3 regions of the Bacillus sp. 1A genome follow, and region 2 is predicted to be linked to each of the others. Evidence: riboswitches for the same ligand, from Rfam matches in the RefSeq annotation. Region 2 holds a riboswitch; each other region holds the start of a gene.
What was found. A riboswitch is a leader RNA that binds a small molecule or an ion and turns the genes downstream of it on or off. The one in region 2 is predicted to bind S-adenosylmethionine.

Region 1 (4,324 bases), 1.1 Mb from region 2:
TATTGGTTTAACATCGCGATTGGATTTTTTCTTTCTTTCTCATCTAACACATTATGAAAATCTGCTAAAATTGCCTCGCGTACACGTCCGAATAAAGATTGTTTCATTATAATCTTCCTCTCTTCTACTTTATCAATTTAATTTGGTTTTTATTAATTTTTTATTAGTTTTTCATTAACTTGTTCCACTCATCTTCAAAGTTGCTATATGGTTTAGAACTTTCTGGTGCAGAATCAACAACTACATTTTTTTCTTTTTTCCACTCACGGTATCCGTAGTATAAAACTACTAATGCTGCGATACCGATTAATGCTGGGGAATGAGAAAGGGCGATGGACAAGCCGATCAAACCAACAATACCCCAAGCTAACTTTCCAAAAAATGATTGTGCTCGCACAAATGATTTATAGCTCCAGTACACAACTCCTGCTCCAATTGCGAATCCTATAATACCAGCAAGACTGCCAAGAGCAATTAAAGCTAAAATACCAGCCGCGATAAACGCTAGAAATTGTTTCATCTTGTGCTTGCCTCCCTTCGATTTGATACTCTTATCTTAACTATTTTTTCACTTTTCCATAACGAGCTTAAGAACCGTTTTCGACTCAGACTTAAGACTGAGTTGCATTCAGCCTTTTGTAAAAATATGCGGTAGGGATAGGATGATTCACTCTTTTATCGCACATAAAAAGCCGTACAGAGAACATTCTCTATACGGCTTTGGTTACTATTCATAAACTTCATTTTAAATTATGCTGTTTTATGATACTCTTTCTTTCCCGCTACTTTAGAAAACCTCGGGAAACCAATTAATATAGAAATAATTCCACATACTCCAACTAAGATCGGATAAAACGCATATGGTAACAATTCAATCGGAGATAACGCCGCAAATCCTGCTGCCGTTAACATTTGCGCACCGTATGGAATTAACCCTTGCACACAACATGAGAAAAGATCTAATACACTCGCTGATTTACGAGGATCAATTTCATATTGATCTGCAATGTTTTTCGCAAGTGGACCTGTAAAAATAATAGAAATCGTATTATTCGCTGTACACATATTCGTCATACCTACTAAACCAGCGATACCGAACTCTGCTCCTTTTTTCGAACGAATGTTACGAGTTAAAATATTCATTAAATATTGAATACCACCATTATATTGAATCAGTTCGACCATACCACCAATTAAAATAGCAAGTAATACTAACTCCATCATACCGCCCATTCCAGTCGTTACACTTTTAAAGAAACTCTCTAACGTGTAACTTCCATCTAAAAGACCTATAACGCCGGATAGTACAGTTCCACCAGTTAACACAATAAGTACATTCCAGCCAAGCAATGCTGTAATAAGTACTCCTGCATACGGTAAAATCTTTATCCAGTCAAAGCTATGCGCTTTAATCTGCGTATCGCTCCCTAAAGTAATGATTACTAATAGTACAATTGTAATAATAGCCGCTGGTAATACAATTAAAAAGTTCGTTTTAAACTTATCTTTCATTTCTGTTCCTTGTGAGCGTACAGCTGCGATTGTTGTATCTGAAATAAATGATAAATTATCACCAAACATCGCTCCGCCAACAACGGTAGCCATCGTAAGTGCAATGGAGATATCAGTTTGCCCACTAATACCTACAGCAATTGGTGCTAATGCAGCAATTGTTCCCATTGAAGTTCCCATTGCTAATGAAATAAATGCCCCTATAACAAAAATTCCAGCTACGATAAATCCTTGCGGTAAAATGGATAACGCTAAGTTAACTGTAGAATCAACGCCGCCCATCCCTTTTGCCGTTTCAGAAAACGCTCCTGCCAGTACAAAAATTAAAACCATAATCATAATATCCGGGTTCCCTGCACCTTTAGCGAATCGTTCTACTTTTACATTAAAACTTTCTTTACGATTCATTGCTAAAGCGACTCCTACAGCAATTGAAATTGCTACAAGTATCGGCAATTTATAGAAATCACCTGTAATAATTCCAGAACCAATAAATAGCGCCAAAAATATCCCAAGTGGTAATAAAGCCAAACCATTTCCTCTCGTTTCTTTCAAAGTACCATCTCTCCCTAGTTTCAACCTTTTTCTAATGAATAACAAAAGACCTCTTCCAATGAGAAGAGGTCTTATACATCTATAAGGAACGCTCTTCTCATCTTTCAAGCACATGCTTGCTGGATTTGGCACAGCACTCTGAAATCGAGTCCGCTGCCGAGGCATCGTAGGGCCAGTCCCTCCGCCTCTCTTTATAAGAAGGTTTCATATTTATTTTTTAATAATAATTTCTTCCCTAACTTTACTCGCTTACAAAACAAAAGTCAATTATTTTTTGTATAGATTTTTTTGGTAATTATACAAAAATTTGAATACAACAATCATTTTAACTTTTTGATTTCTTCTTCCAATATTGAAATCCAATAAAATTCGCTATTTTTCATTGCATCTATTATCCATTTCGTAGTGTACCAAGCTAACTTATACTCTTCTTTTGTAACATCGCCACTTTTATAAGCATCCTCTAGCTCATCTTCATCCAATATATACATTTTACCGTTCGGTAATAACACTACATCTAAATATAAATCATCAAAATACGGTAAACCACGGTCGTCAATTTTATATTCTTTCGCCACATCGATATAATATTGCACTAATTTTTTCTGATCATCTAACATAGCTGTAATCGCAAAGTTTTTCCCGTCTATGAAATATTGAATCCACGTATATTGATTCCCTGCAATACAAAGTTGTTTACCATCATATTCTTTACAACTAGGTTCTCTTACCTTTTTTATTTCTAATATTCCTAGCATTCCTTCTTCTACTTGCTTAACCGTATAATCCTTCTCTATTAGTCGCTTCCACGAAGAACCGTCACCATATTTACGTTTCATTACGTCCGCTTCCCTTCTATATAGAAAAGCCCCCACATATTATGTGAGAGCTTGTTCAAATTATAATTAAGCTGCTTGCTTATTAGAAATTTCTTTCAAGTAGGCTTGTCCTTTTTCAGCGTCATACTGACCTTCCCACTTAGACATAACTACAGCTGCTAAAGAGTTACCTACAACGTTAACTGCTGTACGAGCCATATCTAAAATACGGTCAATACCAGCGATAAAGGCTAAACCTTCAGCTGGAATACCTACTGTACCAAGTGTCGCTAATAATACAACGAATGATACGCCCGGTACACCCGCAATACCTTTTGATGTAACCATTAATACTAGTAATAATGTAATTTGTTGTGTAATGGATAAATCAATACCGTACATTTGCGCTAAGAAAATAGCTGCAATTGCTTGATATAAAGTTGATCCATCTAAGTTAAATGAATAACCTGTCGGAATAACGAAAGATGTAATTGCCTTCGGACAACCGAACTTCTCCATTTTCTCCATGATTTTCGGTAAAACTGTTTCTGAACTTGCTGTAGAGTATGCTAAGATCAGTTCGTCTTTTAAAATTTTAAAGAATTGGAAAATGTTAATTCCAAATATTTTCGCTGTAAGTCCTAGTATGACTACAACGAAGAAAATCATCGCACCATATACAACTATGACTAATTTCCCTAATGGAATTAATGAAGATAAACCAAACGTCGAAACTGTTACACCAATTAATGCGAATACACCAAACGGTGCAAATTTCATAACTTGGTTAGTCACGTAAAACATCGCATCTGCTACACCTTGGAAAAATTGAAGAACCGGTCTTCCTCTTTCACCAATCGCCGCAACTCCTAAACCAAATAGTACAGAGAAGAAGATAATCGCAAGCATATCGCCCTCAACCAATGATTTCATAATATTCGTTGGAACGATATTCACAAATGTATCTGCAAACGAATGACTTTGTACTTGAGCTGTTGTTTCTGCATATTTAGAAATATCAGTCTTTGTTAATTGATCCATATTCACGCCTTTTCCTGGTTGGAAAATATTCGCTACCAGTAGACCAACAACAATTGCAATTGTTGTAATAATTTCAAAATAAAGAATTGTTTTCCCGCCTAATCGGCCTAGTTTTTTAACATCGCCAACACCAGCAACTCCAACAACAATACTTGCTACAACAATCGGCACAACGATCATTTTAATTAATCGGATAAAAATATCACCAATTGGTTTTAGGTACCCTACAACTGTGCTATCGCCATAAAAAATTGCCCCCACCGCGATACCTAGAGCAAGTCCAATTAAAATTTGCCATGCAAGTCCTATTCTTTTCATATTTGTTGTAACCCCCTCTTCGATGTGTCACTCTACCTCTCATTCTATATTTATAAAACTTGAAATTAAGAGTATTACAT
Region 2 (4,324 bases):
GCTGGTTCATCCAACCAACAATCGTTGCTGACGTTGCAGAAGATGCTCGCTTAATGAAAGAAGAAATCTTCGGACCAGTAGTAGCATTCTGTAAGGCAAAAGACTTTGATCATGCACTTGCAATTGCAAACAATACAGAATACGGTTTAACAGGTGCTGTTGTTACTAACAACCGTGACCATATTGAAAAAGCACGTGAAGAATTCCACGTGGGTAACTTATACTTCAACCGTGGATGTACTGGTGCAATCGTAGGTTACCAACCATTCGGTGGCTTTAACATGTCTGGTACAGACTCTAAAGCTGGTGGCCCTGACTACTTAGCGCTTCACATGCAAGCAAAAACTACTTCTGAAACTTTATAAGAAATAGTAGAAGAGATCTTCGCAGTCTGCGAAGATCTCTTTTTTTTTTTTTGAAAAAATTTCTATATGTGGATTAAGATGGATATAAGTAGAAAAACTAATAAAGTAATAAGGTTTACTTCAGTAAATAAGGTGTATTATATTTGTTGAATAGATTCTCTTTAGAGACAAGAAAAGTAGGTGAACAAAGTGGGAAAATATCAATTGGATTACAAAAGTCAGGTATCTGTGGCAAAGTTTCATGAAAAACAGACGCCTGCCAAATTTGATAAAAAGCAGCAAATTGAAAAATTGCGTGCGGAGTATTTGAAAAAGAAGCAAAAACAAACAGATAAATAATATGTTACGTTTTTGATAGGAGAAACTAGTTCTAATTACCGTATATTACCATTTGGTAATTAGAACTAGCTAAATCCTATTCATATCGGGATAAACATGTAAATAGAAACAAAACAACGAGAAAAGTTGACTTATTAGTCATATTTTTTAGTATTCATTTTAAGGATTTCCTGTATAATACAATTTGAAAGAAAATCTATGGTTTGACAAGAAACACTCTTTTCGGTTTTGCTCACTGAAGGGAGTGTTTTTTTGTAGCCACAAACTCCTCTGTACTCATTACAGTTGCATATACTCCATTTAAACTAGCCAAAATTGTGTTATGAATATAAACGGCTGGTATAGTAGCATTCTTAAAAGAAAGATCTTTTGTAGCACAAGCATCATGTATAACGGTACATGGAAAGCCGAAATCAAAAGCAGCCCTTACGGTAGCATCAATACACATATGAGTCATCATCCCGCATATGACGACGTGCTCAATGTCTAAACGTTGTAATTGTTCTAGAAGATCAGTTTCGCGAAAACTATTTGGATAATGTTTGAGTATAACGGTTTCTTCTCTAAGTGGACGTACGCTTTCATGAATATGTACACCTTCTGTATTGGGTAGGAAAAAAGTAGCGTCATCTTTTATTGCTACATGTTGGATATGAAAAATAGGTTCGTTTTTCGTTCTAAAGAGTTGTAGCAGCTGACGAGCATATTTGCTTGCTTCTACTGGATTACGCAATTCCATCTTTCCGTGTTGAAAATAATCATTTTGAATATCAACGAGTAAAAGAGCTGTTTTCATATATTTATCTTCCTCCGGTTTCATATTCAAATAATGGTATTCAATTTATAGAGGTGATTCTCCTTTTAAAAAAATATGAAGGAGAAGAATTTTACATAACTTTAAAAAGCAATATTATATTGTGATTTTTTATTTGAAAATTTTAATAGAGAAATAATTAATATTTTTCTAAAAAATGTATTGACTCCTATTATTCTGAGTTCTATAATGAGAATTAATTAAACGACAATTAAATCGATACATTCTTATCCAGAGAGGTGGAGGGACTGGCCCTACGATACCTCAGCAACGGGTTTTTTAATACCGTGCTAACTCCAGCAAGCCTTATAAAAGGCTTGGAAGATGAGAAGATGTGACCGAGTACATATAAGTGCTCTCCTTCTTATCTTTATGGTTGATAAGAAGGAGAGCACTTTTTATTTTACCTCGAAAGCTCTACTTCAAGTTTTTACAGCATATAGGAGGGGAAAAAATGATTTCTTTTAACAACGTAAGTAAAGTATATGAATCAGGTGGGCAATCTGTTCATGCGGTGGAGGATGTAACATTATCAGTTGAGAAGGGCGAAATTTTTGGCATTATCGGTTTTAGTGGCGCTGGAAAGAGTACGTTATTACGCCTAGTAAATATGTTAGAGAGACCAACGGCGGGAACGATTTCAATAGATGATAAAGATATTACATCACTATCGACGAAAGAATTACGGAAGCTAAGACAAAGAATCGGGATGATTTTTCAAAGTTTTAATTTATTTAATTCAAGAACAGTGTTTGGGAATATTGCTTATCCATTAAGGTTAGCGAAAGTACCAAAAAATGAGATGAAAGAAAGAGTAAATGAACTGCTAAAGTTTGTAGGATTAGAAGATAAAGCAAACTATTATCCAGAGCAACTATCAGGCGGACAAAAGCAGCGTGTTGGCATTGCAAGAGCACTTGCAACATCGCCAGACATTCTTATATGTGATGAGGCAACATCAGCTTTAGATCCAGAAACAACGACAGAAATTTTGAACTTATTAAAGAAAGTAAATCGAGAATACAATGTAACAATTCTTCTTATTACACATGAAATGCATGTTGTGAAAGAAATTTGTCACCGTGTAGCTGTAATGGAGAAGGGAAAGGTTATTGAAGAAGGAAAACTGTTTGATGTTTTCACACAACCAAAAACAAAGACAACTCAAAACTTTGTACGCTCCATTATTAATGATCATTTACCGGAAAGTGTTCTAGGGAAAATTCAAAATGGTGGACAGATTTATCGCTTAACATTTACTGGGGAAGAGACAGGGCAGCCGGTACTATCATATATCGCGAAAAACTATAACGTCGATGTAAACGTACTGTATGGAAATATTATTGAACTTCAAAATGTGCTATTTGGAAATCTACTTGTAGAACTACAAGGTGAGCAGAAAGAAATTCAAAAAGCATTACAACATCTAAGACTGCAAGTGCAGCTGAAGGAGGTAGAAGCTCATGCGAGTTGATTGGAGTATATTTTGGCCCCGCATAGTAGATGCGACGGGGGATACCCTCTTAATGGTAATCGTAACCCTTATATTTGCTACAATTCTCGGTATACCTCTAGGTTTACTATTGTATGTAACGAGGAAAGGAAACTTTTTAGAAAATAAATGGGTCTTTTCTATTCTTAATATCATTATTAATACAATTCGTCCGGTTCCATTCATCATCTTCTTAGTAGCTTTAAGTCCACTAACAAGAAGTGTTATCGGAACGACGATTGGAACAGCAGCAGCAATCTTTCCAATGACGTTAGTTGCGTCAATTGGTATTGCTAGAATGGTTGAAACAAATCTTGTTTCAGTTCCAAAGGGAGTTATTGAAGCAGCTCAAGCGATGGGTGCTTCACCATTTAGAATTGTTTTTGAAATTCTTGTACCAGAAGCGTTAGCGCCATTGATTTTAGGTGTTACGTTTATGACAGTTGGTTTAATTGAATTTTCTGCAGTTGCTGGGCTTGTCGGTGGTGGCGGTCTTGGTGACTTAGCGATGACATATGGTTATCAACGTTTTGATACATCAGTTATGTTCGTAACGGTCGTTTTACTTATTATTCTCGTACAGGTAGCTCAAAATTTAGGAAACTACTTTGCGAAAGTCTTTTTACGCAGATCATAAAAAGGAAGAGGGGAAAAGAAAATGAAGAAAATTTTAGCATTTGCATTATCAGCGATTGTAGGAATTTCAGCGTTAAGCGGCTGCTCAAGTGGAGACACGGGGGCAGGAGCAAAAGGGAAAGTAGTTCGCATTGGTGTAACTGGAACGGATGGAAACGCTTGGGAAATTGTAAAGGGAAAAGCTGAAAAAGAAGGGATTAAAGTTAAACTGATTGAGTTCTCTGATTACACAACGCCAAATAAAGCGTTAGCTGATGGAGATATTGAACTAAACTCATTCCAGCACGTTGCTTTCTTAGAGCAATTTAAAAAAGAGCATAAGTTAGATATTACAGCTGTCGGTACAACACAAATTGCACCAATGGGCTTATACTCTGAAAAATATAAGAAGGCAAATGAAATTCCAGATGGTTCAGAAATCGCGATTCCAAATGATCCAACGAACCAAGCTCGTGCATTAAAACTTCTTGATGCAGCTGGATTATTAAAGCTTAAGAAAGACTTTGGCTTATTCGGAGATCCAAGTGGCATTGCTGAAAATCCGAAGAAGTTAAAAATTACACCGGTTATCGCACAGCAAACACCTCGTGTATTAAAAGATGTTGCAGCTTCAGTTATTAATAACGGTGTTGCTGGTCAAGCTGGATTAGATCCAGCGAAGGATCCAATTTTCTTAGA
Region 3 (4,324 bases), 5.8 Mb from region 2:
TTAAATCTGTCGTCATGAAGCATTCACCTTCTCTTTTGATTTTGCTTCGTTATGCTCAAGAACATGCTGCCAGCAATGTGAGCTATGCTCCCCAGAATATGTTGTTCTCTCTGGAAAACGATGAATACATTCTTTGATTGCTACCGGGCAACGATTGACAAAAGGACAGCCAAAGCTATTTAGCGTTTCAATTGATGGTGTTGTTCCCTCAATAGCCCTAAGTACCTTTTCGGAATCATCCATATCCGGAATCGCTTGCAATAAACTTTTCGTATATGGGTGCTTAGGTGAACCTATCACTTCTTGTATCGTCCCTTTTTCAACAACACGTCCCCCGTACATCACAACTACTCGATCTGCTACTTCACGTACAAGTGCCAAATCGTGTGTAATTAATAAAATACTCGTATTTTGTTTTTCTTTTCGCTCTTTTAATAACCCCATAATTTGCTTTTGAATCGTTACATCTAATGCAGTTGTAGGCTCATCTGCAATAACGAGCTTTGGATGACAAGCAAACGCAATTGCTAAACAAATACGTTGTCTCATACCTCCGCTTAATTGATGTGGGTACTGTTCAAAACGTTTCTCTGCTTCATGTATCCCTAAATCCGTTAATAAATTAATCGCAATTTCTTTTGCTTCTCTTTTCGACTTTTTCTCATGTTGCAAAATCACCTCTGTAATTTGCCTTCCTACTTTCATCGTCGGATTTAAAGAGGACAGAGGGTCTTGAAAGATAAACGAAATGTCTTTCCCTCGAATTTGATTCCATTCTGATTCTTGTAAATTCGTTAATCCTTGAGATTGGAAAGAGATGCTTCCGTCATCGATGTGAATAGATTCTTGATTTAATCCGACAATAGATTGTGCTGTAACACTTTTTCCTGAACCACTTTCTCCTACAAGTGCAACGATTTCACCTTCGCTAATAGAAAAGGAAACATGCTTCACAATTGCTTGCTTACTATTCTCTTTTTCAACGGCCAATGTTACGTTTTCTAAAGATAAGAGCTGTCCCATGTCTTTTCTCCTTTCGATTCCGTTTGACGATTTTTGGATCAATTGCATCTTGCAAACCATCACCAATTGCATTAAATGCGAACATGATGAGAGCAATCATCAGCGATGGGAAGAAAAGTTGCCACCATTCTCCGCTTAGTAACGTCCCAAGTGCATCGTTCGTCATCGTGCCCCAGCTTGCCGCTGGTGATTGTACCCCAAGTCCGATAAAGCTTAAAAATGATTCTGAGAAAATAGCTGCTGGAATTGTAAATGATAAATTTACGATAATAATACCTGTTAAGTTCGGAATTAAATGCCCATATATAATCTTCATATGCGATGTACCTAATCGCTCTGCTGCAATAACAAATTCTCTTTGCTTTAAAGATAAGACTTGTGCCCTAACGAGACGTGCCATACCAATCCATCCTGTTAATGCAAGGGCAATAATAATTGTAAAAAGCCCTGGTTTCATAGCGATTAATAATAAAATAACAATTAATAAATATGGGATACCGTATAACACTTCAATCCCTCGTACAATCCACTCATCAATTAACGTTCCAAGGCGACTGCGTCCTCTCACATATCCACTAAAGCCCCCGATTAGTACACCTATTCCTATATCAAGAGCCGCTGCCACTAATCCAACTGTTAGTGAAATTTTCCCTCCAGCCCAGGTGCGCGCCCATATGTCCCTTCCTAAATCATCTGTTCCGAACCAATGCTCACTACTAGGTGGTAAGTTTGTTGCTTCTTTTACTTGTTCACTCGCAGTAAATGCCGTTAAACTTTCGCCAACCAGTGAGAAAATAATAATTAGTAATAACGTCACTGCCCCTAAAACTGCTATAGGGTTTGATATAAACTTGCGAAACACTTCCTTCTTTCGACTAATCGTTTGCTGATCTTTATTTATCGTTAATTCTTTTTTCTCCTCATTCGTTAATAACTGTTTATTGATTTCATAAGCTCCCATTTAAATGCCCCCCTCCTTACATAATAGAACGAATACGCGGATCAACAATACGGTGAATAATATCTGTAATGAAAATACAAGAAATTAATAATGCACTATAGAAAATCGTTGTTCCCATAATGACCGGATAATCCCGGTTAAAAATACTATCTACAAAATATTTTCCTAGACCAGGAATGGAAAATATTTTTTCAATAACGAAAGTCCCTGTTAAAAGTCCAGCCATTAACGGTCCAACAAATGTAAGTACTGGAACAATCGCATTTCGAAGAGCATGTCTTATAATGATTTTCTTAATTGGTATGCCTTTCGCTCTCGCTAGCTTAATATAATCACTCTGCAAAACTTCAATCATATTAGAGCGAACAAATCTTGTAATAACCGCGATTGGCCCTAATGCTAATGCGAATGACGGTAATACCGTATGTTCAAATGTGCCCCAAGACGCTACTGGTAAAAGTTCAAATTGTATAGCAAATACTTGTATAAATAGTGGTGCTAAAATAAAACTTGGAATAGAAATACCGAGAATCGCAAGTAAGCTCACACTATAATCAATTACTTTCCCATGATATAGGGCTGCAAATGTACCTGCTGCAATTCCGACTAACAATGAAATAACAAGTGCTTGTAAACCAATAATCGCTGATGGACCAAATCCTGTCGTTATAATTTCTGATACACCTTGACCTGTCGATTGAACAGATTCACCAAAATCAAAATGAACTACGCCATCTAAATAAGCAACATATTGATTCCATAACGGTTCATCAAGGTGATACTTCGCTCTCATGTTTTGTATCACTTCTTCAGGAAAGATTTTCGCATCTGATGAAAACGGATCCCCTGGAATGATATGCATAATCAAAAATGTTACTGTCGTAATGACCCATAGCGTGAACACCATAACCGATAGTTTTTTAATAACATACACTTCAATAACCCCCTAAACAAATGTATTTACTTTGTTTTATTAACGTATTTTTCCCATTACTCCCTTTCCTCTTCTTAAAACACAAAAAGCCTTGATCTTAAAAAATAAGATCAAGGCTTAATAAACGAAGGCCCATCACTTATCTTTCAAGACTTGCTTGCTGGAATTAGCACGGTGTTCCTGTTACAGAACCCGCTGCTGAGGTGTCATAGGGCCAGTCCCTCTACCTCTCTGGATAAGTAAATTGCTATATTATTATTTGGTTCAAATTGTATATTTTGAATTATAATTCTGAAAAAATGAAAAGTCAATCAAATTGGATATATTTAGAAAAATCAGTTTTTACTTCTTTTATCCAAATTACAGTTTTCTCTTATAATAAAAAGAAATAATATTAAAGAAGTGATAAGATAGATCCCTTACTTCTTGCTACTATAGAGTTACCCTTAACAATCGTTATACTTGTACTTGTCATCATCGGCTTCTATAAAGTGAAACTTTAATCAGTGGGGGTTTTGTTCATCCCCCACTGATTATTAGTTGAACCAATCGGGCTTTTACGGGCAGTTGATCCCCTACCTAACTTCTTTGCTTTCACTGAACTTTGAGGTGGGGTCTTACTGCCCGGCAAATAGCGGGATAAACTCTTTATTAAAAAGAAACGTATCACTTCTTTTTATACTCCATTCGATAATATTACCGGACAAACAATCTCTGCATTTCACGAGGAACAGAATGTATTAGTATCCGAGGATCAAGACGGAGATGGTAAGAAGAAAAAATAACCTTGCGCGTACGCAAGGTTATTTTTTCGTTTCTGCTTGAAAACGTTTATAGTATGTTGATGCTGTTGCAAAGTTAATTTCTATATCACGAATCAATGATGAGTCTTCTTCTTTAGCTAACTTCTGTAATTTTTTCATTGCTTGTTCCGATTCATTCAAGAAACCAGCGTATACCTCATGTTCTTGCTCTTTCGACTTTGGAACACGAATTTCTTTACGTATATTATCAATATCTTCTAACATGCTAGTCGTTACCTTTTGTACATCTTCTTTATATGTAACATTCGTTATTTCCTTACCGCCCTTTTCTTTTGCCACTTCAAATAACTGTAGTGCTTTATTAATTTCTTTATTCATTTTCATATCGTATTTTTCATGTACCGCACGGTATTCTTTCATCTCTTCTGTTTGCTCAGTAGATTGCTCTACCTTTTCTTTCGGTTCTTTCGTATCTTTATTTCCATTACATCCTGCTAGAAGGATCATACTTCCCATTACAGCAATACCCAAAACCTTCTTCATCTCTTCTTCTCCTTTTATCTACAGCTACTACTCATTATAGTTTCTTTTATCTCCACTTATTATTATACCGAGAACATCCTACTTTTTACACTTCAGACG

Region 1: another riboswitch for S-adenosylmethionine. It lies ahead of ACUN0F_RS26365 (Na+/H+ antiporter NhaC family protein); the one in region 2 lies ahead of ACUN0F_RS31860 (methionine ABC transporter ATP-binding protein).
Region 3: another riboswitch for S-adenosylmethionine. It lies ahead of ACUN0F_RS02130 (ABC transporter permease); the one in region 2 lies ahead of ACUN0F_RS31860 (methionine ABC transporter ATP-binding protein).

What each region holds. Positions count from the first base shown of each region.
Region 1 covers NZ_JBQYLZ010000001.1:5,159,388-5,163,711, forward strand. Annotated here, with positions in the region: gene ACUN0F_RS26355 (PspA/IM30 family protein) at 1-107, opposite strand, end outside; gene ACUN0F_RS26360 (lmo0954 family membrane protein) at 164-520, opposite strand; gene ACUN0F_RS26365 (Na+/H+ antiporter NhaC family protein) at 751-2,067, opposite strand; SAM riboswitch class I at 2,162-2,267, opposite strand; gene ACUN0F_RS26370 (DUF402 domain-containing protein) at 2,388-2,906, opposite strand; gene gltP (glutamate/aspartate:proton symporter GltP) at 2,973-4,244, opposite strand.
Region 2 covers NZ_JBQYLZ010000001.1:6,229,367-6,233,690, reverse strand. Annotated here, with positions in the region: gene pruA (L-glutamate gamma-semialdehyde dehydrogenase) at 1-365, shown strand, start outside; gene ACUN0F_RS31870 (hypothetical protein) at 555-704, shown strand; gene ACUN0F_RS31865 (cysteine hydrolase family protein) at 937-1,500, opposite strand; SAM riboswitch class I at 1,743-1,849, shown strand; gene ACUN0F_RS31860 (methionine ABC transporter ATP-binding protein) at 1,973-2,992, shown strand; gene ACUN0F_RS31855 (methionine ABC transporter permease) at 2,982-3,647, shown strand; gene ACUN0F_RS31850 (MetQ/NlpA family ABC transporter substrate-binding protein) at 3,669-4,324, shown strand, end outside.
Region 3 covers NZ_JBQYLZ010000001.1:401,095-405,418, forward strand. Annotated here, with positions in the region: gene ACUN0F_RS02115 (ABC transporter ATP-binding protein) at 1-16, opposite strand, end outside; gene ACUN0F_RS02120 (ABC transporter ATP-binding protein) at 13-1,023, opposite strand; gene ACUN0F_RS02125 (ABC transporter permease) at 980-1,984, opposite strand; gene ACUN0F_RS02130 (ABC transporter permease) at 2,001-2,918, opposite strand; SAM riboswitch class I at 3,055-3,160, opposite strand; gene ACUN0F_RS02135 (DUF3951 domain-containing protein) at 3,569-3,703, shown strand; gene ACUN0F_RS02140 (hypothetical protein) at 3,722-4,225, opposite strand.